DNA from 3 places in the Streptococcus raffinosi genome. Region 1 is predicted to be linked to each of the others. Evidence: predicted binding sites of a transcription regulator. Region 1 holds the regulator's gene; each other region holds the start of a gene.
The links. The regulator CtsR, encoded in region 1, represses protease genes until heat stress. The targets are predictions, from matches to a motif close to TTGGTCAAAAAAGGTCAAANA.

Region 1 (9,980 bases):
GAAGATAAATAAACTCAACACTAAGGGACAAATCGTCAAGAAAAATGATATCAAGGTAGCCGATGGAGTCAGTAAGACCGTCTCTGCTAAACTTGAATCAGACCTTACTGTTGTCCAAAAGATAAATAGCCAAAATGACACTGTTAAAATCAAAGCAAAAACGGTAACAGCACCTATCAAAAGAGGAGATACCATCGGAACAGCAACCTATGATGATAAAGACCTCGTAGGAACAGGATATATCTCTGATCCACCTCAAGTTGCTGTAACAGCCAACCAGTCCATTAAGAAAAGCTTCTTCTTAAAAGTTTGGTGGAATCATATCGTTAATTTCTTTACCGGAAACAAGTAGGCACTGAACTCCCTTTTGATATCAAAAGGGAGTTTTTTTGCCTTATGAATTAATGATGAAATCGTAAAAGCTTCTTCTCAACACCTTAAGTTCCTCTCAAAATGTGGTATAATGAATATCCAAAATACACGAAGGAACAAGCCATGAAGAAACTAATTACGCTTATTATGACCTTCTTACTCTGTCTGGGAAGCGTAGCTCCTGCTTTTGCAGCAGAGAAGAAAAAAGGATTTGACGCCGCAGCCAAGCATGCTATCGCTGTAGAAGCAACTACTGGTAAGATTTTATACGAAAAAGATGCCACTACTTCTACAGGAATTGGTTCTATCACCAAACTCCTAACAGCCTATATGGTTTATCAGGCGGTAGACAAGGGAGAGCTTAAATGGAACACAAAGGTTAATATTTCCGACTATCCCTTTGAATTGACTGTTAGTACTGGAGTTTCCAACATCCCATTAGATGCCAGAAAATACACCGTCAAACAACTACTTGACGCAACTCTTATTTCCAGTGCCAATAGTGCATCCATTGCCCTAGCTGAGGAAATCGGAGGAACAGAAAGTAAATTTGTCGACAAAATGAAAGCCCAACTTAAAAAATGGGGAATCACTGATGCTAAAATTGTCAACGCCTCTGGTCTCAATAATTCCTATTTGGGTGATAATATCTATCCAGGTTCTAAATCTGACGAAGAAAACACCATGAGTGCCAAGGATGTTGCTATCATTGCACAACATGTGATTAAAGAATATCCTGAAATTCTCGACATCACTAAAAAAACAGAAGCCAAATTTGATGGTGTTAATAAACTCAAAACCTTTAACTATATGCTTAAGGGGCAACCTAGTTACCGCAAGGGTGTTGATGGCCTCAAAACAGGTACCACTGATTTGGCCGGAGCTGCCTTCGTAGCCCATTCAAATGAAAGTGGTATGAGTATTATCACAGTCATCATAAATGCTGAGCACACCGATACGGATGACTATGCCCGGTTTACCGCAACCAATGACTTGCTTAACTATGTGGTCTATCATTGGGAAAGCAAGACCATTGCCAAGAAAGGTCAAGACATAAATAAGAGTCAAGCCAATGTCCTTGATGGTAAATCTAAACAGGTACCTGCTGTAGCCAAGTCTGACTTTAATATCATCCAAAAAATAGACGACGACAACACTAAACATATTAAAGTCTCCACCAACCAGATTCAAGCCCCTGTCAAATCAGGAGACAAGTTGGGAACAGCTACCTTTGAAGATAATACCCTTATAGGAGATGGCTACCTACCGGATCAGGGCATGCCTAGCATGGAACTTGTTGCTGGTAAAGAGGTTAAGAAAAGCTTCTTCCTCAAGGTCTGGTGGAATCACTTTGTCACCTTTGTCAACGAGAAACTTTAACCGTTACAGTCGAGCTTTGCTCGACTTTTTCTTTTACACCCGCTTGACTGAAACCTTTACACTCACTTGACTCCCATTGACACAAAAAGACAGATTACAAGCGCAATCTGTCTTTGTTGTTTAGCCTTTACACTACTGTAAAGGTCAATTTATCTTTAGAGCAGCCAATTTTAAGGGTCTGTCCACTCACTACTTGGCCACCTAGTAAGAGCTCAGACAACTTATCCTCCACTTGAGTTTGAATCGCACGACGCAACGGACGAGCACCCATCTCAACATCATAGCCATCTTGAGCTAAATACTTGAGGGCAGCTGGTTGGAATTTCAATTCAATCCCTTTTTCAGCCAAAGCTGATACCAACGGTTTTACCATAATCTTGACAATTTCACGAAGCTGTTCTTCCTCTAGACTATGGAAGACAACCTTCTCATCGATACGGTTGAGAAATTCTGGACGGTAGGCCTTCTTAAGTTCTTCCATGATACGTGCCTGCATGGCTTGATGGTTATGAGAAATGTCTCGAGCACCAAAACCAACAGTTTTGTCATCACGAAGAGCCGTCGCTCCCAAGTTTGAAGTCATGATGATAATGGTATTTGAAAAATCAACTTTACGTCCACGGCTATCTGTCAGAACACCATCATCCAAAACCTGTAAGAGAATATTAAAAATATCAGGGTGAGCTTTTTCGACCTCGTCAAAGAGTAGGACTGAGTAAGGCTTATTGCGAACTTTCTCTGTTAATTCACCACCCTCATCATATCCAACATACCCGGGAGGGGCACCATTAAGACGACTAGCCGCAAATTTTTCCATGTATTCTGACATGTCAAAACGAAGCAAAGCCGACTCATCATCAAAGAGGACTTCTGCCAAAGTTTTAGCCAATTCCGTCTTACCAACACCAGTAGGTCCAAGGAACATGAAGGAACCAATCGGACGTTTTCCAGTACGAATACCTGACTGGTTACGACGAATAGCACGACTAATCGCTGAAACTGCTTCGTCTTGACCAATAACACGTTTGTGAAGCTCAGCTTCAAGATTCAGGTAACGTTTGCTATCTGCCTGAGTCATCTTCTCAACAGGAATACCTGATAGGCGACTAAGGGTTTGCATAATCTGGTCCGTATCCACCAAAGCTGGTTTTGGTAATTTTGCCTTTTGACTAGCCTTATATTGTTTAATAGCAGCTTTCATATCACCAGCTAAAAGTGCTTCATCCAAAGGCGTTATCTCACGTTTGGCTTCTTTTTTGATACGACCTTGAACAGTTGCACTCGCTTCATCTAGAAGGTCAATAGCCGAATCAGGTAAGTTTTTACTCGTCAAATAACGGTGTGCTACCTTGACAGCTGTCTCAACGGCTTTATCAGTGATAGTCACACGATGGTAGACTTCATACGACGAACGCAAGCCTTTTAAAATATCAATAGCTTCAGATACACTTGGCTCCTCAATCGTAATCTTAGCAAAACGACGAGAAAGGGCTGCATCTTTCTCAATATGCTTTTGGTACTCAGCTTGTGTGGTTGCTCCAACCATGTGAAGTGTTCCACGTGCTAGAGCAGGTTTCAAAATATTTGCCGCATCCAAGGTACTATCAATACCAGAACCAGAGCCAATAATCGTATGCAATTCGTCAATAAAGAGAATGATTTTTCCATCAGCTTCAATCTCATCAATGATTTGATTCATACGCTCTTCGAAATCACCACGAAAACGGGTTCCTGCAACCACACTCATCATATCAAGTTCTAAGATACGCATATCAGCTAATTCGAAAGGTACGTCACCCGAAGCAATACGCTGTGCCAAACCAAGGGCAATGGCCGTCTTACCAACACCTGCTTCACCTACAAGAACAGGATTATTCTTCGTTTTACGACTCAAGACCTGAATCATGCGTGAAATTTCTTCGTCACGCCCAATGACTGGATCAAGGGCTCCCGATTCTGCTACTGCAGTCAGATCTTTTGTATAATCTGACAGTTCTCCAGTAGAAGATTGAGGAGGCTGCATCATATTAGCAAAATTTCCAGATGCTTTTGCTTTTTTAGGCTTACGCAGGTCATGAATCGCCTTTAAATCTTGCTTACTAAGACCTGCATAACGCTCCAAAGAACGTCGCAAATCAATAATACGAGGCTTGTCACTGTCATCCTTATATTGAAAACCAGCAACTTCAAGGAGACGGCAAACCATCAAATCCTTATGGAGCAAAAAAGCCATCAAAACATGTTCAGAACCCACCTCTACGGCACCAGTCACCTTAGCAATTCCCTCTGCCTCTTGCAGCATAGCCTCTAAAGCATGTGACTGTGCCCGTAAATCAATAATATCTGATTTGGACAACTCTGTTGGACTCTTCTCCAAAGCCAAGACAGCAGCCGTCTCAATTTCTTCCGCACGAATACGGTCTTCAAAATCAGTAAAGGTTAGGTAGGCTACAGTTCCTGGAACTTCAAGCATAGCTAGAAGCACATGCCAAGTCTCCAGAAAAGGACTACCAAAGCGCTCTGCTTCAAGCTGAGCACGATGGAAAATGGCTTGCATTTTTCTTGAATATGTCGTCATCTAATTTCCTTTTCTATCCAATCTAAGTAAAAGCGAGCGTAAGATACGCGAACGAATTGTAGCAGCGTCCTCACCGAGAATATCATCACTAGCAGTTGCTAAAATCAAATTCCCCTCACGTTCTGTGATAATTTTTTCATCAAATAGCAACTGAATCAAATCCGTAAAAACCTGTTCGCTGAGCTGATCTGCTAAGTTTTGAAGTAGAGCATTGATTCTGTGATGTTTATCAGAGAATCTGACCTTGACGATACGAATATAACCGCCACCACCACGCTTACTCTCAACGATATAACCACGACTCTCTGTAAAACGTGTCTTAATAACATAGTTAATCTGACTCGGTACAACTTGAAAAGTATCTGCTAAATTCGAACGTTGAATCTCAGCAATCCCAGACTGGCCCAGCAATTCTTTAATATATTCTTCTATACTGTCTGATGTATTTCTTGCCATCTTAATTCCTCCAGTCTAATTTGACTATAACTGACTATTATTATACCAAAAATGTCAGCACATGGGAAACTATAGTCTCAAAAAGCTTTTTAAAGTTGTCATTAGAGGTCATATAAGATACAATAAATAAGACAAAATGAAAAGACAACCTAGGTATTCTGCTGAAACAACTTGAACAATCGAAGAAGCTAATCCTCATCCGAACAAGAGCCTTTCACTTTATACCATGGTAATATTCCTCTTACCACTATCGAGAAATACTCACTTCACCTGAGACTTCTCACTAATTTTATTTCCCTATGAAAGGTTATTCATGAAATACATCATTGCATTTTTAATCTCTATGATTCCCCTTGTTGAGCTCCGTGGAGCCGTACCTGTCGCTATTGCCTCAGGTATTCCTTGGTGGCAAGCCCTCATTCTTTGTGTTATCGGGAATATGCTTCCAGTTCCAATTATTTTCTTCTTCGCCCGCCGTGTTCTCGAGTGGGGTGCTGACAAACCTCTTATTGGTGGCTTCTTTACCTGGTGTCTTAAAAAAGGCCACAGTGGGGGGCAAAAGCTTGAAAAAGCCGCTGGAGACAAAGGTATCTTCTGGGCCCTCCTACTCTTTGTGGGTATCCCACTTCCAGGAACAGGCGCTTGGACAGGTACGCTTGCAGCATCCATCCTAGATTGGGACTTTAAACGCAGCGTTTTAGCTGTTATGCTTGGAGTTATCCTTGCAGGTATTATCATGGGAACGCTCTCTCTTCTCCTTGGTGTCAATACCTTCGCTCATTAATATTTTTTACGTCTGGGGAATACTCAGACGTTTTCTATTTACGACAAAAAAGAAGCTACGATTACGTAACTTCTTTTCTTTTTATCTAGCAACTAGAATTAGTTGTTAAGGGCTGCTGCCATTGTAGCTGCAACTTCTGATTCAAAGTCGTTAGATGCTTTTTCGATACCTTCACCAACTTCAAAGCGAACAAATTCTACTACTGAAGCATTTACTGATTCAAGGTAAGCTTCAACCGTTTTGCTGTCGTCCATGATGTAAACTTGAGCAAGAAGAGTGTAAGCTTGGTCAACTTTAGTGTTGTCAAGCAAGAAGCGGTCCATTTTACCTGGGATGATTTTATCCCAGATTTTTTCTGGTTTACCTTCAGCAGCCAACTCAGCTTTGATATCTTCTTCAGCTTGAGCAAGAACAGCATCAGTCAATTGAGCTTTAGAACCAAATTTAAGGTGTGGAAGAGCTGGTTTGTTAACCATTGCACGGCTTTCGTTATCTTGATCAATTGTGTGGTTAAGTTGTGCCAATTCATCTTTAACAAATTGTTCATCCAATTCAGTGTATGAAAGAACAGTTGGTTTCATTGCAGCGATATGCATTGAGATTTGTTTAGCAAGAGCTTCATCTCCACCTTCAAGAACTGTAACAACACCGATACGTCCACCGTTGTGTTGGTAAGCTCCAAAGTGTTGTGCATCTGTTTTTTCAAGCAAAGCAAAACGACGGAATGAAATTTTTTCACCGATAGTAGCTGTTGCAGATACGTATGCAGCTTCAAGAGTTTCACCTGAAGGCATAGTCAAAGCAAGTGCTTCTTCGTTGTTTGCTGGTTTACCCTCAGCGATTACTTTAGCTGTTTCGTTTACCAATTCAACGAATTGAGCATTTTTCGCAACGAAGTCAGTTTCAGCGTTAACTTCAACGACTGCTGCAACATTACCGTGAACATAAACACCAGTCAATCCTTCAGCGGCAACACGGTCAGCTTTCTTAGCTGCTTTAGCCATACCTTTTTCACGAAGCAATTCAATCGCTTTTTCGATATCACCATCAACTTCAACCAATGCTTTTTTAGCGTCCATGACACCAGCACCAGATTTTTCGCGCAATTCTTTAACAAGTTTAGCTGTAATTTCTGCCATTTTGTGTTTTCTCCAAATTTATTTTATCAAACTAAGGGGCAGGGCTGAGCCCCGCCCCTTAGGTGTTTGTCTTATTTTTAGTGGGCATCAAGCCCTAACTAACCTTAAAGATTAGTTGTTGTCACCTTCGACAACTTCAACGATTTCTTCGATTGAATCAGCTGCAGCTGCTTCTTGGAAATCTGCAGAAGCATCTTCACCTTGGTTACCTTCGATGATAGCATCAGCCATTTTAGAAGTGATCAATTTAACGGCACGAATAGCGTCATCGTTAGCTGGGATGATTACATCAATCTCATCTGGATCAGCGTTTGTATCAACCATCGCTACAACTGGAATACCAAGTTTTTTAGCTTCTTTAACAGCGATTTGTTCTTTGTGTGGGTCAACGATGTAGATTACATCTGGAATGCGAGGCATATCTTCGATACCACCCAAGAATTTTTCAAGACGTGCACGTTGTTTGTTAAGAAGTGCAACTTCTTTCTTAGGAAGAACTTCGAAAGTTCCATCAGCTTCCATTTGTTTGATTTCCTTCAAACGAGCGATACGTTTTTGGATAGTATCCCAGTTTGTAAGAGTACCACCCAACCAACGGTGGTTGATGTAGTATTGACCAGCACGAGTAGCTTCTTCAGCAACTGCTTCAGCTGCTTGTTTTTTAGTACCAACGAACAAGATTACTGCATCGTTAGCTGCTGCTTCACGAACAAATTCGTAAGCTGTATCAGCCATTTTTACAGTTTGTTGCAAGTCGATAACGTGGATTCCGTTACGTTCTGTAAAGATGTATTTAGCCATCTTAGGATTCCAGCGACGAGTTTGGTGACCGAAGTGAACACCAGCCTCAAGAAGTTGTTTCATTGAAATTACTGCCATGAGTATTTCTCCTTAAAAATTGTTTTTTTCCTCTTCTAAGCTTTAGACTTGCAGTCCCACCCTGCGGCAACAAGACCACAATCGGCTTAGAATGAGTATTTGTTACTTTACGCAACTATAGTAGTTTATCAAAAAAAGTGACATTTGACAAGCTATAAAATCACTATCCATTAGCAGAGCATCCCCTCCTTATAAAATGTAATCGTTTCCTTTGAGATTCGAAAATATTTCGTTTATAATTAGGCTATCAAAAATAGAGGAGGACATTATTTTGTCATTAGTCGGAAAAGAAATTATTGAATTCTCAGCACAAGCTTATCACAATGGAGAATTCATCACTGTTACAGATGAAGATGTTAAAGGAAAATGGGCTGTTTTCTGCTTCTATCCTGCAGATTTTTCATTTGTTTGCCCAACTGAACTCGGTGACCTTCAAGAGCAATATGAAACACTTAAATCTCTTGATGTAGAGATTTACTCTGTCTCTACAGATACTCACTTTGTTCACAAAGCTTGGCATGATGACTCAGATGTTGTTGGAACTATCACTTATCCTATGATTGGAGATCCTTCACATCTCATCTCTCAAGGTTTTGATGTTCTTGGTCAAGATGGTCTTGCACAACGTGGAACATTCATCGTTGATCCAGATGGCGTTATCCAAATGATGGAAATTAACGCTGATGGTATCGGACGCGACGCAAGCACTCTTATTGATAAAGTTCGTGCTGCTCAATATATTCGCCAACATCCAGGTGAAGTTTGTCCAGCCAAATGGAAAGAAGGAGCTGAAACATTGACTCCTAGCTTGGATCTTGTAGGTAAAATTTAACAACCAGGGGGTATAGTATCCATGGTCTTAGATAAAGAAATCAAGGCTCAATTAGCACAATATTTAAATTTACTAGAATCTGATATTGTATTACAAACCGATTTGGGAGATGACGATAATTCTCGAAAAGTAAAAGACTTTCTAGATGAAATTGCCGCTATGTCCAATCTTATTAGTCTTGAACCAGCTCATTTCAAACGTCAACCTAGCTTTGGGATTGCACAGAAAGGGCAACAAAGTCGTATTATTTTCTCTGGCCTACCGATGGGGCACGAATTTACGTCTTTCATTTTAGCTCTTTTGCAAGTTTCTGGTCGTCCACCAAAAGTTGATGAGGATATTATTGAACGCATCAAAAAGATTGACAAAACTATCAATCTTGAAACTTATGTTTCACTAACATGCCATAATTGTCCAGACGTCGTTCAAGCCTTTAATATAATGGCTGTTTTGAACCCAAATATCACCCACACTATGATTGAAGGTGGTATGTATCAAGATGAAGTCAAAGCCAAAGGTATCATGTCTGTTCCTACAGTTTACAAAGACCAAGAAGAATTTACATCTGGTCGTGCAACCATTGAACAGCTTGTAGAAAAATTGGATGGTCCACTTGATGCTGATGCTTTTGCCGATAAAGGGGTCTATGATGTCTTGGTCATTGGTGGGGGTCCTGCTGGAAACAGTGCTGCAATTTATGCTGCCCGCAAAGGACTAAAAACTGGTCTTTTAGCAGAAACCTTTGGTGGACAAGTTATTGAGACAGTCGGTATTGAAAACATGATTGGTACGCTATATACAGAAGGTCCTAAGTTAATGGCCCAAGTTGAAGAGCATACGAAATCTTACAATGTTGATATCATCAAAAGTCAATTAGCTACTGGTATTGAGAAGAAAGAACTCATTGAAGTCACACTAGCTAATGGTGCTGTTCTACAGGCTAAAACTGCTATTCTAGCCCTAGGAGCCAAATGGCGTAATATCAACGTTCCTGGTGAAGATGAATTCCGTAACAAAGGGGTTACTTACTGTCCACACTGCGATGGTCCTCTATTTGAAGGAAAAGATGTTGCTGTTATCGGTGGTGGTAACTCAGGTTTGGAAGCCGCTTTGGATTTAGCGGGTATTACTAAACACGTTACGGTCTTAGAGTTCTTACCTGAACTAAAGGCAGACCAAGTTTTACAAGAACGTGCTGCTAAAACTGATAATCTAACCATTCTTAAAAATGTTGCAACCAAAGAAATCGTTGGTCAAGATCATGTGACTGGTTTGAATTATGTTGAGCGTGATACAAATGAAGAAAAACATCTTGATCTTGAAGGTGTCTTTGTTCAAATTGGTCTTGTACCAAGTACTGCTTGGCTCAAAGATAGTGGCATTGAACTCAATGAACGCCAAGAAATTGTCGTTGATAAATTTGGTTCAACAAACATCCCTGGCATTTTTGCTGCAGGTGACTGTACTGATAGCGCCTACAAGCAAATCATTATCTCCATGGGATCTGGCGCTACAGCAGCTATTGGTGCATTTGATTACTTGATTAGACAATAATCAAAA
Region 2 (9,980 bases), on a different contig from region 1:
CAAGAAAATTGGAATTGTAAAAGGTGACAATGCCCGTGTTGTTTCAGGTCTTGAACTGGCAGATATGACCGACCAAGATCTCAAAGAAGCTCTTAAAGGGGAGATTGTTTTTGCTCGTGTAGCTCCTGAACAAAAATATCGTGTAGTCAATGCACTTCAGGAACTTGGTGAGGTTGTTGCTGTTACTGGTGATGGTGTTAATGATGCCCCTGCTCTTAAAAAGGCTGACATCGGTGTAGCTATGGGGGTATCGGGAACTGACGTAGCCAAGGAATCTGCCGATATGATTTTAACGGATGACCACTTTGCTTCTATTGTCCATGCTGTTGAAGAAGGACGTGCCGTTTACCGAAATATTCAAAAATTTTTGACCTATATTTTTAATTCTAATACTCCAGAAGCTATTCCCTCTGCTTTCTTCTTGTTCTCCTTGGGGCGTATTCCTCTTCCCTTAACAGTTATGCAAATCCTAGCTATTGACCTTGGAACGGATATGATGCCAGCTTTGGGACTGGGGGTTGAGCCACCTGAAGAAGGCGTTATGAACAGACCACCAAGACGTCTATCAGATCGTTTGCTGAATCGACAATTACTATTAAAAGCCTTTGCTTGGTATGGTATGATTGAGTCTGTCTTGGCTATGGGGGCCTTCTTCCTTAATTATTGGGTTAATCAAGGGCACCTGAATTATCTAACTAGTTCAGGACCTCTTTACCGAGAGGCAACAACCATGACCTTGGGAGCCATCATCTTCACACAGATTGGTATGGCTATGAATAGTCGCAAGGGTAGAGGATCTATTTTCCAAATCAAACCATTTGCTAATAGAATTATTAGTCTGGGGATTGTCTTAGAAATCATTCTCTTTATTCTCCTGTCTTATGTGCCTCTTTTCCACACTCTTTTTAATACAGCTCCGATTGGTCTTGATGACTGGCTTTATTTACTCCTCTGTCCATTTATCATTATGGCTCTAGAGGAAATAAGGCACAGACTGTTTGATTAAAAGTAAGCCGACGGCTTACTTTTAAGTTATTACTAATAGATATAGAGGATGCCCAAAAGGTTATAGATATTAACTATAACTAACTATCAAGAATCCGTATGATGGACTTCCCATTATTTTTCAGAAAATAGTGATAAAATAGAGGACATAGATATGGAGTATATCCACTTTACCGAGTAGAAAGGACAAATTATGACACAAGAATATCAATTAGAAACTATTCTGGCACATGCTGGAATCAATTCGGATGAAGCAACAGGAGCCTTGGCTTCCCCTATTCATTTTTCAACAACATACCAACACCCAGAGTTTGGACATTCTACTGGTTTTGACTATACACGAACGAAGAATCCAACCCGTTCAACGGTGGAAAAAGCATTAGCTGCTATTGAAAAGGCAGACTATGCTATTGCGACAAGTTCAGGAATGAGTGCTATTGTTTTAGCCTTTGAAATTTTCCCTGTAGGTAGCAAGGTTGTCGCTGCACGTGACCTTTACGGAGGTTCTTTCCGTTGGTTCAACGACAAAGAAAAAGAAGGACGTTTCTTCTTTGAATACACTAACACAGAAGATGAAATGATTGCGGCTATCAACGAAGACACTGATATTGTCTATATTGAAACACCGACAAACCCACTTATGATTGAGTTTGATATTGAGAAAGTAGCTCGGATTGCCCATGAAAAGGGTGCGGTGGTTATTGTTGATAATACTTTCTATAGTCCAATCTACCAAACCCCGATTCCACTAGGTGCTGAAATTGTTGTTCATTCGGCGACTAAGTATCTTTCTGGTCATAATGATGTCTTGGCAGGTGTTGTTGTTACTAGCAACCAGGAATTTTATGATAAGCTCAGTTACAACCTCAACACTACTGGTCCAAATTTGTCTCCATTTGATAGCTATATGCTCATGCGTGGACTTAAGACCCTAAAACTTCGTATGGAGGCTTCGACGGCTAATGCTCAAGCAGTTGTGGCTTTCTTGAAAAAATCATCTGCTGTCAAAGAAGTTCTCTACCCAGGTAAGGGTGGGATGATTTCCTTCAAAGTGGCTAACAAAGATAAGATTCCAACTATTATCAATGCTCTTAAGGTCTTTACATTTGCAGAGAGTCTTGGTGGTGTTGAAAGTTTGATTACTTACCCAACAACACAAACTCACGCAGATATTCCAAGTGATGTGCGTGCTTCGTATGGATTGACAGACGACTTGCTTCGTCTGTCAATTGGTATTGAAGCAGCTGATGATTTGATTACTGACTTGGAAAATGCCCTTAGTCTTTAAGGAGTTATCTATGACATGTTATGATTTTACAACACAACCAAATCGCTTAAACCAAAACACTATGAAATGGCACGAAGCCGAAAGTAATCCAGAACTCCTTGAGCTTTGGGTTGCTGATATGGACTTCCTACCTGTTCCTGAGATTAGGGATGCAGTCATCAACTATGCTGAGACACATATTTTTGGTTATCCTTATCCAAGTGATGAGCTTTATCAGTCCATTATTAATTGGGAAAAAAATCAACATGGTTACGTCGTTGATAAAGAGAGTATTGTGCTCATTGAAGGCGTTGTCCCAGCCATTTCAACAGCTATTCAAGCCTTTACGAAAGAAGGCGATGCTGTTCTCATCAACACACCAGTTTATCCGCCTTTTGCTCGTTCTGTCCGTTTGAATAATCGTCAGTTGATTGAGAATAGTCTTGTTAAGGTTAATGGGCATTTCGAAATTGATTTTGAACAATTGGAACGTGATATCGTTGATAATGAGGTTAAACTTTATGTTTTCTGTAGCCCACATAATCCAGGTGGTCGTGTCTGGACTAAGGAAGAATTGGCCAAGGTAGCAGACCTCTGCCAGAAACATGGTGTCCTCTTGGTATCTGATGAAATCCACCAAGACTTGGCCTTGTATGGGAATAAGCATGTCTCTATGAACACTATTTCTGATGCTTACAAGGATTTTACTTTGGTCCTTAGTTCAGCGACAAAAACCTTTAATATTGCTGGGACTAAAAATAGTTTTACTATTATTGAAAATGAAGACTTGCGTAAGGCTTTTAAACAAAAACAATTGGCTAATAACCAACACGAAATTCCAACCATTGGTTTGATAACGACTCAGGCTGCCTTGACCTACGGTCAAGCTTGGTTAGAAGAATTGAAGACTGTTATTGAAACAAATATTAATCTTTTGACTAAAGAACTTAGTGAAAAGACCAATATTAAAGTGATGAAACCTGAGGGTACTTACCTAGTTTGGCTTGATTTCTCAGCTTATGAACAAGATCATAATGAACTTGGACGCTTACTTAAAGAAGAAGCCAAGGTGGTCCTAAATGATGGAATTACTTTTGGTTCTGAAGGGGAAAAACATTTCCGTTTCAACGTCGCGACCCCAACAACAGTTGTTGCTGAAGGTGTAAAACGTCTGGTTTCTGTCTTTGGCAAATAAGAGAAGGTGATGCTAGGCTTCTGCATCACTTTTTCTTGTCTATACATAGAGTAAGATTTTTATTGTGAAACTAAAAATATAAGAGTGACGCAAGTTCCAACTCATTAAAGACAGTGATGTTCTTAATTTTCTCTTTTCCAGGCAACAATATGTAAATAAGATTAGAAAAAATATAAATAACATTAGATTTTGCTATTTTAAATCTCATCGACTATAGAAGCTTATAGAATTGCTTGTTTTAGGCGTTAATACTTTGATACATGATAGCATTTTACAAAAAATGCGATAGTGTTATTAAAAAAAGATTGGAATTTGAATTAAAAAATGATAGAATGGAGAGCATGGATGACCAAGAGGAGAGTTTAAATGGACAATACAGCTAAATCACATTCGAAAGCAATAGCTCCAAAGCAATCCGAGTGCAAGAAGATGCGTTACAGTATTCGTAAGGTGGCAACTGTAGGGGCAACATCAGCACTTGTTGGAACTTTGGCATTTCTGGGAGTAAGCCATGTAAAGGCTGATCAAGTTACTGAAACAGCATCATCTGTAGCTACGACAACAACAGAAAAAAGCACAGTATTCATAGCATTAGCAAGTGAAACAGAAACAAGTACAGCAACTTCAGAAGTGGTCAACTCTTCATCTACACACTCAGAAGTAGAAACAACAGTGACTACGTCACAGTCAAGTAAGACAAGTTCACCGATAACTGAAGATAAGGCGTCTAGCACCGCAGTATCATCTTCACCGGCAACAACATCACCTGTTACAACAGAAGCTACAGTTTCTACCTCAGAGTCTTCAGTAGAGGAGCCAACACCTAAAGCAAACTCAGAATCAGCTGCTACCCACACAGAACTTGCACTCAAACTTTCTGAAAATAGTGCTGCCAATGCAAATCTTCATAAACTCAACGGTCGTATCAAGTCTATTGTCGAAGATACCTTGACTTCAGACCAAATTGTTGCCTTAACTGAAGAAGAACTTAAAGCTCTCAACAAAGTTGATTTTAGCGACAAAACAATCAAGGGTACGGGCACTAGCTTGACTTACCGTAACTTGAAAGATATCGTTGCTAGTTTCTTAAAGCAAGATAGCAAGTTGGCAGTTCCTTACTTTAAGGCGGATACAATTATCAATATGCCTGCCTTCAATACTGTCGACGCCCAAACCATGGAAAAAGAAGAAATCGATGTTTGGGATTCTTGGCCAGTCCAAGATGCTGAATCGGGAGTTGTAAGCAATTGGAACGGTTATCAATTGGTCATTGCAATGGCTGGTGCACCAAAGAAAAACTCGAATCATATCTATTTGCTATATAGTAAATATGGAGATAATGATTTCACTCATTGGAAAAATGCAGGTCCAATCTTTGGTTATCATGCTCTTGAGGATGACCAACAATGGTCGGGTTCAGCGACTGTTAACTCTGATGGTAGCATCCAGCTCTTCTATACTATGAATGATACCAGTGCTGGTAAGTTGAACTGGCAACAATTGGCTAGTGCAACACTTAACTTGGCTGTTGAAAATGATGACGTTGTTCTCAAATCAGTGGAAAATGATCATATTCTTTTTGATGGAGACAATTACCATTACCAAAGTTATCCAAAATTCATGGATACTTTTAATGACGACCACAACCATGACGGTATTCCTGACCGTGCGGATAACTATTGTCTTCGTGATCCACATATCATTGAAGACAAAGGAAGCCGTTACCTTATTTTCGAATCAAATACGGGTGATGAAAATTACCAAGGCGAAAAACAAGTCTATACCTGGTCAAACTATGGAGGAGATGACGCCTTCAATCTTAAGTCATTCCTTAATATCATCAATAATAAACACCTCTATGACCTTGCATCATGGGCCAACGGTTCTATCGGCATCATAAAACTCGATGATAATGAGAAAAATCCATCTGTCGCCGAACTCTACACTCCTCTTGTTACCAGTCATATGGTTACTGATGAAGTAGAGCGTCCAAGTGTTGTTAAGATGGGTAACAAATATTACCTTTTCGCTGCCTCACGTATCAGTAAATCTACGGATGCTGAAGGTACTGTAGCGGTTCGTGGAGCTGTTGGTGATGACGTTGTTATGTTAGGCTTCGTTTCAGATAGCCTTCGAGGCAAATACCGTCCACTTAATGGTTCAGGTGTGGTCTTGACAGCTTCTGTACCAGCTGACTGGCGTACGTCCACCTATTCTTATTATGCTGTTCCTGTTGAAGGCTCACCGGATACCCTTTTGGTTACTTCTTATATGACTAATCGTGGTGGTGTTGCTGGTGCTGAGAATAAATCAACATGGGCCCCAAGCTTCCTCATCAAGATGAATGCAGATGATACTACAGTAGTTCTCCCTAAGATGACTAACCAAGGAGATTGGATTTGGGACCAGTCAAGTGAAAGTTTGGTACACGTGGGTGATCAAAACACTGCTAAATTACCGAACGAAGACTTTAAAGTAGATTATCATGTGGTGTCAAATTATGGTCTTAAACCCCATACTTACCCTGCAGTTGCAGTTTCAACAGGTGTCTCTGAGGCTCATGATGTCTTGACTGTTACCGTTAAAGATAGCGAAAGTAATAATACTGGCAAGTCAGAAGGGTCAATAAGTCCAACAGATGGTAACCATTCTGCTGATGATAAGACTAAACCGACCGATGGTAATCAATCGTCAGTTGATAATGTAGACAAGCCAACAAGTCCAACGAATCCAGATTCTCCAATTCGTAGACCATTCCCATATTTTGCAGATCGTTCTGCTAATGATGGGGAATTTTATGAAGAAGATTATGAAGAGGTTCCGGAAAAACCCTCAACAGGGGATACTATAAGTAGCAGACATACCGTCGCACAAGCTACAGATATTGTGACACCATTACCAGAAGCTATTTCATCAAGTGAACCAGCTGTTCCAACGACTGTTGCTAAAGAAGGGATTAGTACTGAAGCGGAGTCTCCTAAAGTAACTAAGTCCCACGAATCAAGTGAGGTTGAGGTAGCAACTAAGTCAGATGAAGTCGTTAAGTCTGAAAAGACAGATACAGATAAAGATAATAAGACTAAAGTTGCTGCTAAACTTGCCATTACACATAAGACACCGAGTGTCTCTGAAGGACCAAATGCCAATATACTGACAATTTTAGCAACGATCTTTGCAGCGATTGCGAGTCTATCTCTTTTTGGTTATGGATTGGTTACGGGTAAAATTCAGTTGCCTAAAAAATAAGCATTAACCCCTTTTCAAAACGTTTGCTAGTAAAGCAAGCGTTTTTGTTGTGTTTTTGATATAATGGAGTGAATATATAGCAAAGGAAGAAACTATTATGGGTAAATTTCAAGTTATTTCACATCCATTGATTCAACATAAACTCTCAATCCTACGTCGTGAGGATACCTCTACTAAGGATTTTCGTGAGTTAGTTAACGAAATCGCTATGCTTATGGGTTACGAAGTATCACGTGACCTTCCTCTTGAAGAAGTTGAAATTCAAACGCCAATCACAAAAACAACCCAAAAACAACTATCTGGTAAGAAATTGGCTATTGTCCCAATCCTTCGTGCAGGTATCGGTATGGTAGATGGTCTCCTAAGCCTTGTGCCTGCTGCTAAAGTTGGTCATATTGGTATGTACCGTGATGAAGAAACTCTGGAGCCGGTTGAGTACCTCGTTAAATTACCAGAAGATATTGATCAACGTCAGATTTTTGTAGTTGATCCAATGCTTGCGACTGGTGGTTCAGCTATCTTAGCGGTAGATTCACTTAAAAAGCGTGGCGCTGCTAATATTAAGTTTGTTTGTTTGGTTGCAGCACCAGAAGGTGTTAAAAAATTGCAAGAGGCTCATCCAGATATTGATATCTACACAGCATCACTAGATGAGAAACTTAATGAACATGGCTATATTGTTCCAGGCCTCGGAGATGCAGGCGATCGTTTATTTGGTACCAAATAGGTTCAAAAAGGGAGTTTTCCCTTTTTGTTTTGCTTATATTATGCAGAAAATAATCGTTTAGAAAATTTGAAGTAGTGGAAATCTCTTTTGAATTAGCACTCTATGAAAAAGAGTGCCAATAAAAATGTTTTTTATTTGACCTAATTTGACTAAAATCATATAATAACATCAAGACATTATTAAAAGGAGGATTCGTATGATTCCTGTAGTTATTGAACAAACATCACGTGGTGAGCGTTCTTATGACATTTACTCACGTTTGCTCAAGGATCGTATCATCATGTTAACAGGTCCTGTTGAAGATAATATGGCAAACTCAATTATCGCCCAACTCTTGTTCTTGGATGCTCAAGACAATACGAAAGATATTTATCTTTATGTTAATACGCCTGGTGGATCAGTTTCAGCAGGTCTTGCCATTGTTGACACCATGAATTTTATCAAGTCCGATGTTCAAACCATCGTTATGGGGATGGCAGCATCAATGGGTACTATTATCGCTTCAAGTGGTACTAAAGGGAAACGTTTTATGTTGCCAAATGCAGAATACATGATTCACCAACCAATGGGTGGTACTGGTGGCGGTACGCAACAAACAGATATGGCTATCGCAGCAGAACACTTGCTCAAGACGCGTAATAACTTGGAGCAAATATTGGCTGATAATTCCGGTCAATCCATTGAAAAGGTTCATATTGATGCCGAACGTGATAATTGGATGAGTGCTCAAGAAACGCTCGAATATGGTTTTATCGACGAAATTATGGCTAACAACCAATTAAAATAAGCTTAGCTTATCTTAGATAAGAGTCGGATGTTAATCGGTCTAATAAGGGCCGATTCATCTGACTTTTTGTGTTATAATAAGAAACATGTTAATAATCAATGAGGAGCTGCTTGCTATTGATCAAGCCATAGATAGTCTTGTTTTGCACTTTTTAGGATTGCCAGAGGTAGAAGTTTATCGCTTAAAACGTCAGAAATTCGAAGGAGATAGAACACTCCAGCAACAACTTCTGGAATTTCAGGAATTAAGGGAAAGCTATGAAGAAGCCAAAAAATATGAAGCCTATAGATCAGACGTTCGTGACTTAAAGCGACAAGTCCTGAGGATGAAGCGCCAAATTGATTTAAATGAAGTAGTTATAGCTTATCGACAGGCTGAGCTTGATTTGCAGGCGATTATGGCCTCACTTGGTCAGGACATTGCGCAAGCTGTATCAGACCAAATTTTCATTGATACAGGGCTACCTCTTGCCCCCCACAAGCCCCATCATAAAAAAGGTGCCACTAACATAAAGGAGAAAATGAGTAATGATTAAACGTCAGGGCATTATTGTCTATTTATACTATAATAGAGACTTACGTAAGATTGCCAAGTTTGGGGATGTTGTCTACCATTCTTATAAGATGCGTTATGTACACCTTTATGTAGATGAGGATAAGGTTGAGGATGTATTGGCAGAACTAGAAGGAATGAAGGCGGTAAAAAAAGTTCTTCCTTCTTACTATTCAGACATTGATATGGACTTTGTAGGTAGTCTGGAGCGCTATGACACCTCTGTTCCTGAACCATTTAAGAACTTTTCTCTTTAAGGAGAAAAGTTTTTTTCTCTTGGTAAGAGCTATCCCTAAAGCAATGGAAACGATTGCTAGAAAGAGATTATAAGTGTGTGGTTATTGACAATTGTCTGATAATTCTGTAAGCTATAAGGTGGACTTTTTTAAGAAAATATTAAGGAGAAATCTTATGCCTAAAAAGATCACACTTATTGTGTTAGCCTTTTTTGCATCCATTTTCTTGGTTGCTTGTGGTAAGTCACCCGACGTGACTGCTAAAGCCACTGGTACCAAGATTGGGGATACGATTAAGATCGGTGTCAACATGGAGTTGACAGGTCCTGTTGCGGCCTATGGTAAAGCCGAGCAAAATGGTATTAAGTTGGCTGTTGAAGAAATCAATAAAGCTGGCGGTGTTGATGGTAAAAAGCTAGAACTCGTCACTAAAGATAATAAATCTGAAAATGCTGAAGCTTCAACATCTTCAACTAACTTGGCTATCCAGAATAATGTAAATGCTATCGTTGGTCCAGCAACATCTGGTGCAGTTGCTGCTGCCAGCCTTGTATCTCAAAAAACAGGGGTTCCTTTGATGACTCCATCTGGTACACAGGATGACCTTACGGTAGATGCTAAAGGAACGAAGAAATTCGTTTTCCGTACAACCTTTAAAGATAGTTACCAAGGTAAAGTTTTGGCAGCCTATTCTTTTAATAACTTGCATGCTAAGAAGGTCGTTCTATACTACGATAATGCTTCTGATTACGCTAAGGGGATTGCGGATGAATTCAAGCGTGAGTACAAAGGCCAAATCGTTACTGAAGCAACTTTCGCTTCAGGGGATAAGGACTATCAATCAGCTTTGACTAAATTCAAAGATCTTGATTATGATGCTATTGTAATGCCTGGTTATTATACTGAGACTGGTATTATCACTAAACAAGCACGTGACCTTGGAATTGATAAACCAATCCTTGGAC
Region 3 (9,980 bases), on a different contig from region 1:
TTCAGTCACACTAAAGTGGATACCGTTATTGGCCAAGCGCTGGTTGACGCTATCAAGCATGAGGTCCACAATAGTTAGGAGGTTTTCCTTACTGAGGGCAGAAAATTCAACAATACCGTCAAAACGGTTCATAAATTCAGGACTAAAGAAGTCTCCGAGTTGGTTCAGCACAGAGTTAGTGCGATTCTCACGAGCAGCTCCAAAACCAACACTAGCTTCAACTTTACCAGTACCGGCATTTGATGTCATGATAATAATGGTATCTTTGAAGCTTACAGTGCGACCTTGTCCATCAGTCAAACGACCATCATCAAGAACTTGAAGGAACATGTGAAGCACGTCTGGGTGAGCTTTTTCAACCTCATCAAGAAGAATGAGGGAATAAGGGTTACGGCGGACTTTTTCAGTTAACTGACCAGCTTCGTCATAACCTACATATCCTGGAGGGGCACCGACCAACTTAGCAACAGCGTGTTTCTCCATGTATTCGGACATGTCGAATCGAATCATACTATCTGCTGATCCAAAGAGTTCAATGGCCAATTGTTTAGAGAGTTCAGTTTTACCGACCCCAGTAGGACCTACGAAGAGGAAACTACCAATTGGGCGATTTGGTGCGCCAAGACCAACACGATTACGACGGATAGCTTTGGCAATCTTATCAACTGCGGCATCTTGTCCAATAACATGCGACTTAAGGTCATCAGCAAGGCTAAGAAGTTGTGATTGTTCTTTTTCTTTAAGGTCACCGACAGGAATGTTTGTTTTTTGTTCCACAATGGCTTCGATATGTTTTTCAGTGATGACAGGCATATCTTGGTCACTGATGGTTTGTTTTTGCATTTCCTTGTATTTGGCAATTTGATCACGGAAATAAGCAGCCTTTTCAAAGTCTTCGTCACGAGTGGCTTGAGCTTTGAGATTTTCCGCTTCAATCAAACGTTTATCAATATCTTTAGGATCAACAAAGTTAAGGGTCAAGTTCATCTTAGAACCAGCTTCATCAAGAAGGTCAATGGCCTTGTCTGGTAAGAAGCGGTCTTGAATGTATCGATTGGACAATTCTGCGGCTGCCCTGATAGCTTCGTCCGTATATTTGACATGGTGGTAGTCTTGGTATTTAGGTTGAATACCATGCAAAATTGTAATGGTTTCTTCAACGGTTGGTTCATCAACCTTAACCGGTTGCATACGGCGTTCGAGGGCAGCATCCTTTTCGATAATGCGATATTCGTTAAGGGTTGTTGCTCCGACAAGTTGAAGCTCGCCACGAGCAAGAGCAGGTTTTAGGATATTTCCAGCGTCCATATTGCCATCACCAGCATTACCAGCTCCTACAATTTCATGGATTTCATCGATAAAGAGGATAACATCCTGACGTTGACGAATTTCTTCCATGAGTTTTTGCATGCGTTCTTCGAATTGACCACGGATACCAGTACCTTGGACTAGGCTGACGACATCAAGACGGATAACTTGCTTGCCTTGGAGTTTTTGAGGTACACTACCATCAACGATTTTTTGAGCGAGACCTTCAACAACGGCTGTTTTACCAACACCAGGTTCACCAATAAGAACAGGGTTGTTCTTGGTACGTCGGTTAAGAATTTCTATAACACGAATAATTTCTTCATCACGACCAATGACAGGGTCAATATCTCCACGACGGGCAATGTCTGTGATATTAATTCCAAATTCCTCAAGTAAACCTTGTGGTTGTTGAGGCGCCTGTTGGCGAGGTCCTCCTGGACGTCCTGGACCCTGTGTATTGCCACCGTTTCCTCGGTTTCCACCTTCCTGTGTTGGTGGTGTATTTGGAAGGTCTCCGTTTGAAGAACGGAAGTTGTTTAGGTCGCTGAAGAAATCATCAAAGAAGTTGGACCCCCCTGTTTGATTGAATTGATTGAGTGGGTTCTCAGGGTCAGATTTCATGATTTTATAACAATTTTGACAGAGGTCAACTTGTTGCTGATTACCATTTACGTTGGTATACAAATGGATACTAGCTTCATTTAGGTTACAGTTTTGGCAGAGCATATCAGTACCTCTTTCTATCTGGATTTGAAAGGACTCTTTTTTGAAGATAACTTGGTCAAAAAAGGTCAAATCTATGTCTCCATTATAGCATGCAGTAGTAATATTGCAAGCAAAAAGCATTAGGGTTTGGCACTCTGTATAACTAAGTGCTAATTTTGAATTAAAATACAAAAATACTTGCATATTATACAAAAATAGACTATAATACCTTTTATATTATTCAGAATGAAAGTGAGAGCCCTATGACATTAGTAACATCCTTTTTGAAAGAAATTGACTTCACTAAACAGGAACTGGAAGAATTAATTGCGCTATCTCTTAAATTTAAAGAGTTGAAGAAAAATAGAATTCCTCATAAGTATCTAGAAGGGTTAAATATTGCCCTACTTTTCGAAAAGACATCAACAAGAACACGTTCAGCCTTTACTGTAGCTGGTCAGGATCTAGGGATGAATGTGACCTACCTTGGTGCAGGTGATATTCAGCTTGGTAAGAAGGAATCTGTAATTGATACAGCTAAGGTGCTTGGATCAATGTTTGACGGGATTGAGTACCGTGGTTTTAAACAAGAGGATGTTGAAGACTTGGCTAAATACTCTGGTGTTCCGGTCTGGAATGGTTTGACAGATACTTGGCATCCGACTCAGATGATTGCGGATTTCATGACCTTGAAGGAGCACTTTGGTAGTCTAGAGGGCTTGACCATTGCTTATATTGGAGATGGTCGTAATAATATGGCAAATTCACTTTTGGTGACATCGGCTATCTTGGGCGTTAATGTTAAGATTATCGCTCCAGAGGGTTTACAGCCTGAGGATGATATTGTTGCCCTAGCTCATAAACATAATAATGGTGCTGATTTAACCATTACAGATGATATTTCAGAAGTTAAGGGAGTGGATATGCTCTACACTGATGTCTGGGTTTCTATGGGAGAAGAAGTGGACTTTAAATCTCGTATTGATTTGCTTCTACCTTATCAGATAAATGCAGACTTACTTGCCAAAACGGAAAATCCAGATGTCATCGTTATGCATTGCCTTCCAGCCTTCCATGACCTTAATACTCAAATTGGACAGGAAATGTATGACAAATATGGTTTGGCAGAGTTAGAAATTACAGATGAGGTCTTCCAAAAATACACTGACATCATCTTCCAAGAAGCTGAGAACCGTATGCATTCTATCAAGGCTATCATGTACAATTCCTTGAAAAATATTTAAAATTCCCCCATTTTTTCCGTAAGTGTGATAAAATAAGTAAGAAATACACAATTAATAGGAGAAATAACATGGAATCACATTTGGTGAGAATCATTAACCGTCTTGAAATGATGGCGGCTGATGGTGGTAATTTAAAACGTAATTTTGAACGTGAAGGAGTAGTTGTTGCCGAAGTATCATTCAGCAATGATCCAGAAAATGGTCCAGTTTTCACATTGCGTGATGTTGAAGCTCGTGAATCTTATTCATTTGATAGCATTGACTTGATTGCAATGGAAATCTACGACTTGCTTTACTAATCAATAACTTGAAACCGACTCTTTTTAGACTAGGGGTTTCAAAATCGTTAATGGGAGTGGGAAAGAGCATGTAAAATTGTTCTTACTCACTCTTTTTTGATTTTTATGTCTTTAAGCTACTTTTTATACTGAAATATCGCATTTATAAGAAAATACTTTATTATTATGCATCCTTCTGATATAATAATGAGGAATATTAATAAGGAGTATCTTGATGAACTTTTCATTTTTGCCACAGTTCTGGTCTTACTTTAACTATGGTGTCTTAGTAACAATTATGATTTCAATCTGCGTGGTCTTCTTTGGGACCATTCTTGGGGTTTTGGTATCCCTGATTAAGCGTTCTGGAATCAAGCCATTAGAGTGGCTCGTAAGCCTTTATGTTTGGGTTTTCCGTGGAACGCCTATGGTTGTGCAAATCATGATTGCTTTCAACCTCATTCATATGAACCTTCCAACGGTTCAGTTCGGAATTTTGAACCTTGATTTGTCACGTATCGTTCCTGGTATTATTGTCCTTTCTTTAAATAGTGGTGCCTATATCTCTGAAAGTGTGCGTGCGGGGATCGAGTCTATTCCGAAAGGACAGGTCGAAGCAGCCTATTCACTTGGTATTCGTCCATGGAATACCATGCGTTATGTGGTTTTGCCTCAGGCTATTAAAAATATTTTGCCGGCCTTGGGTAACGAGTTCGTAACGATTATCAAAGATAGTTCGCTCTTGCAAACCATCGGCGTTATGGAATTGTGGAATGGTGCACAGACTGTTGCGACAACAACTTACTTAACATTGACACCGCTTCTGTTCGCAGCCTTCTACTATTTGATTGTGACAACGGCTATGACAGCTCTTTTGAAACAAATGGAAAAACGACTTGGGGAGGGAAGTAAATAATGGCAAAAACAATTATTGAGATTAAAAATCTTCACAAGTATTTTGGTAAAAACGAAGTTCTCAAGGGGATTGATTTAGATATTAAAAAAGGTGAGGTAGTGGTTATCATTGGTCCTTCAGGATCTGGTAAATCAACCTTCCTACGCTCAATGAACTTACTTGAAACGCCTACAAAAGGTGTAATTTCCTTTGAAGGTGTGGATATTACAGACAAGAACAACGATATTTTCAAAATGCGTGAAAAAATGGGAATGGTTTTCCAACAGTTTAACCTCTTCCCAAATATGACGGTTAAAGAAAATATTACCCTCTCTCCGATTAAAACTAAGGGAATTTCTAAAGCTGATGCTGAAGCTAAAGCCTTGGAACTTTTAGATAAGGTTGGCTTGAGAGAAAAGGCGGATGCTTATCCAAGTAGCCTATCAGGTGGTCAGCAGCAACGTATTGCGATTGCGCGTGGTTTGGCTATGGATCCAGATGTTCTCTTGTTTGACGAACCAACTTCTGCCCTTGACCCTGAGATGGTTGGTGAAGTACTTGCGGTTATGCAGGACCTTGCCAAGTCTGGGATGACTATGGCTATCGTTACGCATGAAATGGGCTTTGCCTATGAAGTGGCGGACCGTGTTATCTTCATGGATGGTGGTGTTATCGTAGAAGAAGGGACACCACAAGAGATTTTTGACCATACGAAAGAAGAACGTACAAAGGATTTCTTGAGTAAGGTATTGTAAGACAGAGATTAAATCTTGTTTGTGAAGGCTGGAATTATTCCAGTCTTTTTTGCTGTTTTACTTTTCTAGAATCATTCTTGTTTAGGGCGATTTTACGGAAACAATGGATAATTATGCTATAATGATGCCATACCAAAAATAATATAGAAGGTCAAGAATTATGCTTATATATGACACGGCCTTAAAAACCCCTTATAGGATTCTTGGAATTAACCTTCCTAAAGATAGTCTTTTGCACCTATCTAACTTAGGGTTAGCTCCTGGTGAAACCATTGAGGTGGTAACTAAGACCAAAAACAGTGCTATTATTATAGTGAAAGGGAGTCGCTTAGCCTTTGATGCATCAATTCTAGATAAGATTGATTTGACACCTGCTGAGGAAAATGAGGAGAAAATACCTCTCTCTGAACTACCAGTTGGGCGTTCTGCCATCGTCACTGATATTTTCGCAGCTAATGAAACCAAGCGTCGTCTCATGGATATGGGAATTACAAAGCGCACACGGGTTTTATTGCGTAAGGTAGCCCCTTTGGGAGATCCTCTAGAAATTAGCTTGAGAGGGTATGAATTAACCCTACGCAAGTCGGAAGCGCAAATGATTAGTGTGGTCATGCTGGACGAGGGAGAGGGAAAATGACAGAAATTGCATTAATAGGTAATCCTAATAGTGGTAAAACCAGTTTATTTAACCTGATAACAGGGACCAATCAGCGTGTTGGTAACTGGCCGGGTGTTACTGTAGAACGAAAAAGTGGTCTGGTTAAAAAGCATAAAGATATCGAAATTCAGGATTTACCTGGGATTTACTCTATGTCACCCTATAGTCCTGAGGAAAAGGTGGCGCGTGACTATTTACTCAGCAAAAAGGCTGATAGCATCTTAAATGTGGTTGATGCGACAAACTTGGAACGTAACCTTTATCTGACAACACAGTTGATTGAAACAGGTATTCCTGTGACCTTGGCTCTTAACATGAGCGATGTTTTAGAAGCTCAGGGAAAAACAATTAATATCGATAAATTGTCTTATCATCTGGGTGTCCCGGTGGTTGCGACTAGCGCTCTCAAACAGACTGGTGTGGATAAGGTTGTGAAAAAGGCAGCTCATACGACGACTGCTACTGTAGGAGACATCGCTTTTCCAATTTATGATGATAAATTAGAAGCTGCCATCTCACAAATTTTGGATGTTTTGGGAAATTCTGTGCCACAAAGGTCCGCACGTTTTTATGCCATTAAGCTCTTTGAACACGATGCTTTGGTTGAGGCTGAACTAGATTTGTCAGCTTTCCAACGTAAAGAAATCAAAGACATCATACGTATCACTGAGGAAGTTTTCACAGAGGATGCCGAATCTATTGTCATTAATGAGCGTTACGCCTTTATTGAACGTGTTTGTAAGATGGCTCAGAGTCAGACAAAAGATTTTGCCTTAACCTTGTCAGACAAGATTGATAAATTAGTAACCAACCGTATTTTGGCTCTCCCAATTTTTGCGGTAGTTATGTATTTGGTCTATTATTTTTCTCTTCAGGGAAAGATGTGGACTGACTGGGCCAGTGATGTCCTCTTTGGCAAGTATGTTCCTGATTTGATGACCTCTGGGCTCACCTATCTTCATGTCCAAGATTGGCTTAAGTCTTTGATTGTTGATGGCGTTGTGGCTGGGATCGGGACGGTACTTGGCTTCCTTCCCCAAATCTTCGTGCTGTTTATCTGCTTAGGTGTGCTTGAAGATATTGGTTATATGAGTCGTATCGCCTTTGTTATGGACCGCATTTTCCGTCGTTTCGGACTCTCAGGGAAATCTTTTATTCCAATGTTGATTTCAACAGGATGTGGTGTTCCGGCAGTTATGTCTAGCCGGACTATTGAAAATGAAAGAGATCGTCGGATTACTATTATGACGGCAACCTTTATGCCTTGCTCGGCTAAATTGGAAATTATCGCTTTGATTGCTGGGGCCTTCTTTCCTCACAATCCTCTGGTGGCTCCAAGTACTTATTTTATTGGGATGGCTGCCATCATTTTATCAGGTATTGCCCTTAAAAAGACGAGCTTTTTGGGTGGCTTGACCAGTCCTTTCATTATGGAGTTACCTTCTTATCATTGGCCTAAGGCTATGTCGGTCTTGCGTTATGCCTTTGGTAAGGCTATGAGTTTTGTGAAACGTGCAGGAACCATTATTTTCAGTTTGACTGTCCTGATTTGGTTCATGTCCAACTATAACTTTATGTTACAGACCGTTGATACAGAAGTGAGTATCTTAGCTACTTTAGGTAAGGGCTTGTCTTGGATTTTTACACCACTGGGCTTTGGAAATTGGAAGGCAACGGTTGCTGCTCTCACAGGTTTAGCAGCCAAGGAGACCGTGGTGGCTACCTTCGGAATTCTCTATCATAACAGTAGTGAAGCTGGTTTGGCTACGGCCCTGCAAGCAGATTATTCAGCTCTAGCTGCTTATTCTTTCTTGATTTTTAACCTGCTTTGTGCACCATGTTTTGCAGCTATTGGGGCTATCAAACGTGAAATGGCTAATCTGAGATGGACGGTTGGAGCGATTAGTTTTCAAACAGGTTTGGCCTATTGTGTCAGCTTGATTCTATATCAATTTGGTCAAGTTCTCCTTTATGGTAAGCCGATAACTCCTTGGACACTTGTAGCAGTCTTGCTTTTAGTGACTATGATTTACTTCGTTGTTCGTAAACCGCGTCAAATTAAGGATAAGATTATTACCTTGGAAAATCTTCAAGAAGCTAATAGTTAGGAGAAGTTGTTATGTCTACATTTATTATTGCCTTTATTATTTTCGCTTTGGCTGGTTTAGGCATCCGTCACTATATCAAAGGAAAAGGATCTTGTGGTGATTGTGAGTGCTCTTGCGCGGTCAAAGAAGAAATGCATAAAGCTAATCATTAATAGAATATAAGAAAATGATCTCTTATTTAGATAAGAGGTCATTTTTACTTACAATTGTAAGGGATGTATAAAGATTGCCTAAGAGAAAGTGTGATATGATGACATTGAAAAAATCTAGCTTGATTTAACAAAGGAGAAATGAAAGGAATGACATTGAACAGAGAGATTGTCCTAATTCACGGTACCTGGTGTGATGGCAATGTTTGGGGAGAATTTGCGACAGGTCTACGTCAAATGGGATATAAGGTGCATACACCTAGCTTTCGTTACCATGACCTACCTTATCAAGAGTGTCTAGCTAAGGTTGGGACAGTGACTTTGCAGAATTACCGAGATGATTTGGTGGACTTGATTGAAAGTTTAGATCAACCGCCACTTATTTTGGGACACTCTTTAGGATGTTTGGTGGCACAGATGGTTGCCGAAAAGACGGAAGTAGCTGGTATGATTCTTATGGGACCAGCACCTACGGCAGATATTTTTGCCTTTTACCCAACCATGCTGGCTTGTTTTGGTAAGCATTTTCTACGCTGGGGCTTTTGGAAAAAGGCTATGCCTCCTTATAAAAAGGAGTTTTTCAAGTATTGTATGAATGAACAAGAAGAGTATTTGAAAGAAGAAGTTTTTGCGACATTAGTTCCAGAATCAGGCAAGGTTTACACCCAGATGGCTCTTCCTTGGTTCGATAAAACGAAGGCAGCTTACGTGGACTTTAGTCAAATATCTTGTCCTGTTCTCGTGATTTCTGGAACCAGGGACAAGATGACTCACCCTAATATTGCAAGAAGAACAGCAAAGAACTACCATGATTCGGTGCTTATTTCACTAACTGGTGCTGATCATATGTATGAGAGTGGCAAATTCCAACAAAAGACCTTATGTGCCATTAAAGGATGGAGCCAGCAAAATAGTTTTGTCAATTAATAGCGAAAACGAATCAAAAAGGTTGAAACAGTGTTTCGGCTTTTTTAGTACTCAAATGTGAATTGTTTTTTTGAAAATTTTGAAAATTAAGTCACAAAGAGCCTTCCCTATGGTATAATTGAAAAAAAGTATGTATTGGAGAACACACATGGTGATAATGATGGACGGTAAAGCCCTAGCTCTGAAAATGCAGAATCAATTGCAAGAAAAGGTGGCTCGTCTTAAAGAAAGTGAATGGATTGTACCAGGATTGGTCGTTATTATGGTTGGAGACAACCCTGCTAGTCAGGTTTATGTCCGTAATAAGGAACGTGCGGCTATTAAGGCAGGTTTCCATAGCAAGACGGTCAATCTTTCAGAGAGAATAAGTGAAGAAGAATTGATTGAGGTCATTGAAAAGTACAATCAAGATCCGCTTTTCCATGGTATCTTGGTACAATTACCACTACCTAACCATATCAATGAAATGCGTATTCTCTTGGCAATTGATCCTAAAAAGGATGTTGATGGATTCCATCCTATGAATACGGGGAATCTTTGGAATGGACGTCCTCAAATGGTGCCGTGTACTCCTGCAGGTATTATGGAAATTCTTCGTGAGTACAATGTTGAATTGGAAGGTAAGACAGCAGTTATTATTGGACGTAGTAATATCGTCGGCAAGCCTATGGCTCAGCTTCTTTTGGAAAAAAATGCCACAGTAACTTTGACCCACTCAAGGACACCACATTTGGCGAATGTTTGTAACAAGGCAGACGTCTTGATTGTGGCCATTGGACGTGCAAAATTTGTCACAGAAGACTTTGTCAAAGAGGGTGCTGTTGTCATTGATGTGGGAATTAACCGTGATGAAGAAGGCAAACTTTGTGGCGATGTTGATTTTGAAGGTGTGAAAGATAAAGTTGGCATGATCACGCCTGTTCCAGGTGGTGTAGGCCCTATGACTATTA

Region 2: a site for CtsR is predicted at 7,573-7,593, ahead of clpP (ATP-dependent Clp protease proteolytic subunit ClpP). Genes of this name have one in related genera too.
Region 3: a site for CtsR is predicted at 2,089-2,109, ahead of QRD39_RS06615 (ATP-dependent Clp protease ATP-binding subunit). Genes of this name have one in related genera too.

What each region holds. Positions count from the first base shown of each region.
Region 1 covers NZ_JASUZV010000014.1:144-10,123, reverse strand. The annotation lists gene pbp3 (D-alanyl-D-alanine carboxypeptidase PBP3) at 1-352, shown strand, start outside; gene pbp3 (D-alanyl-D-alanine carboxypeptidase PBP3) at 496-1,752, shown strand; gene QRD39_RS08885 (ATP-dependent Clp protease ATP-binding subunit) at 1,880-4,330, opposite strand; gene QRD39_RS08880 (CtsR family transcriptional regulator) at 4,331-4,786, opposite strand; gene QRD39_RS08875 (COG2426 family protein) at 5,100-5,570, shown strand; gene tsf (translation elongation factor Ts) at 5,669-6,709, opposite strand; gene rpsB (30S ribosomal protein S2) at 6,821-7,588, opposite strand; gene ahpC (alkyl hydroperoxide reductase subunit C) at 7,860-8,420, shown strand; gene ahpF (alkyl hydroperoxide reductase subunit F) at 8,442-9,974, shown strand.
Region 2 covers NZ_JASUZV010000007.1:9,328-19,307, reverse strand. The annotation lists gene QRD39_RS05705 (cation-translocating P-type ATPase) at 1-1,006, shown strand, start outside; gene QRD39_RS05700 (cystathionine gamma-synthase) at 1,199-2,293, shown strand; gene QRD39_RS05695 (MalY/PatB family protein) at 2,304-3,467, shown strand; gene QRD39_RS05690 (glycoside hydrolase family 68 protein) at 3,834-6,713, shown strand; gene upp (uracil phosphoribosyltransferase) at 6,811-7,440, shown strand; gene clpP (ATP-dependent Clp protease proteolytic subunit ClpP) at 7,637-8,227, shown strand; gene QRD39_RS05675 (YlbF/YmcA family competence regulator) at 8,313-8,762, shown strand; gene QRD39_RS05670 (DUF2129 domain-containing protein) at 8,755-9,036, shown strand; gene QRD39_RS05665 (ABC transporter substrate-binding protein) at 9,191-9,980, shown strand, end outside.
Region 3 covers NZ_JASUZV010000008.1:77,888-87,867, forward strand. The annotation lists gene QRD39_RS06615 (ATP-dependent Clp protease ATP-binding subunit) at 1-2,037, opposite strand, end outside; gene argF (ornithine carbamoyltransferase) at 2,280-3,260, shown strand; gene QRD39_RS06625 (DUF1797 family protein) at 3,329-3,559, shown strand; gene QRD39_RS06630 (amino acid ABC transporter permease) at 3,774-4,454, shown strand; gene QRD39_RS06635 (amino acid ABC transporter ATP-binding protein) at 4,454-5,188, shown strand; gene QRD39_RS06640 (ferrous iron transport protein A) at 5,349-5,825, shown strand; gene feoB (ferrous iron transport protein B) at 5,822-7,954, shown strand; gene QRD39_RS06650 (FeoB-associated Cys-rich membrane protein) at 7,966-8,106, shown strand; gene QRD39_RS06655 (alpha/beta fold hydrolase) at 8,254-9,030, shown strand; gene QRD39_RS06660 (bifunctional methylenetetrahydrofolate dehydrogenase/methenyltetrahydrofolate cyclohydrolase) at 9,179-9,980, shown strand, end outside.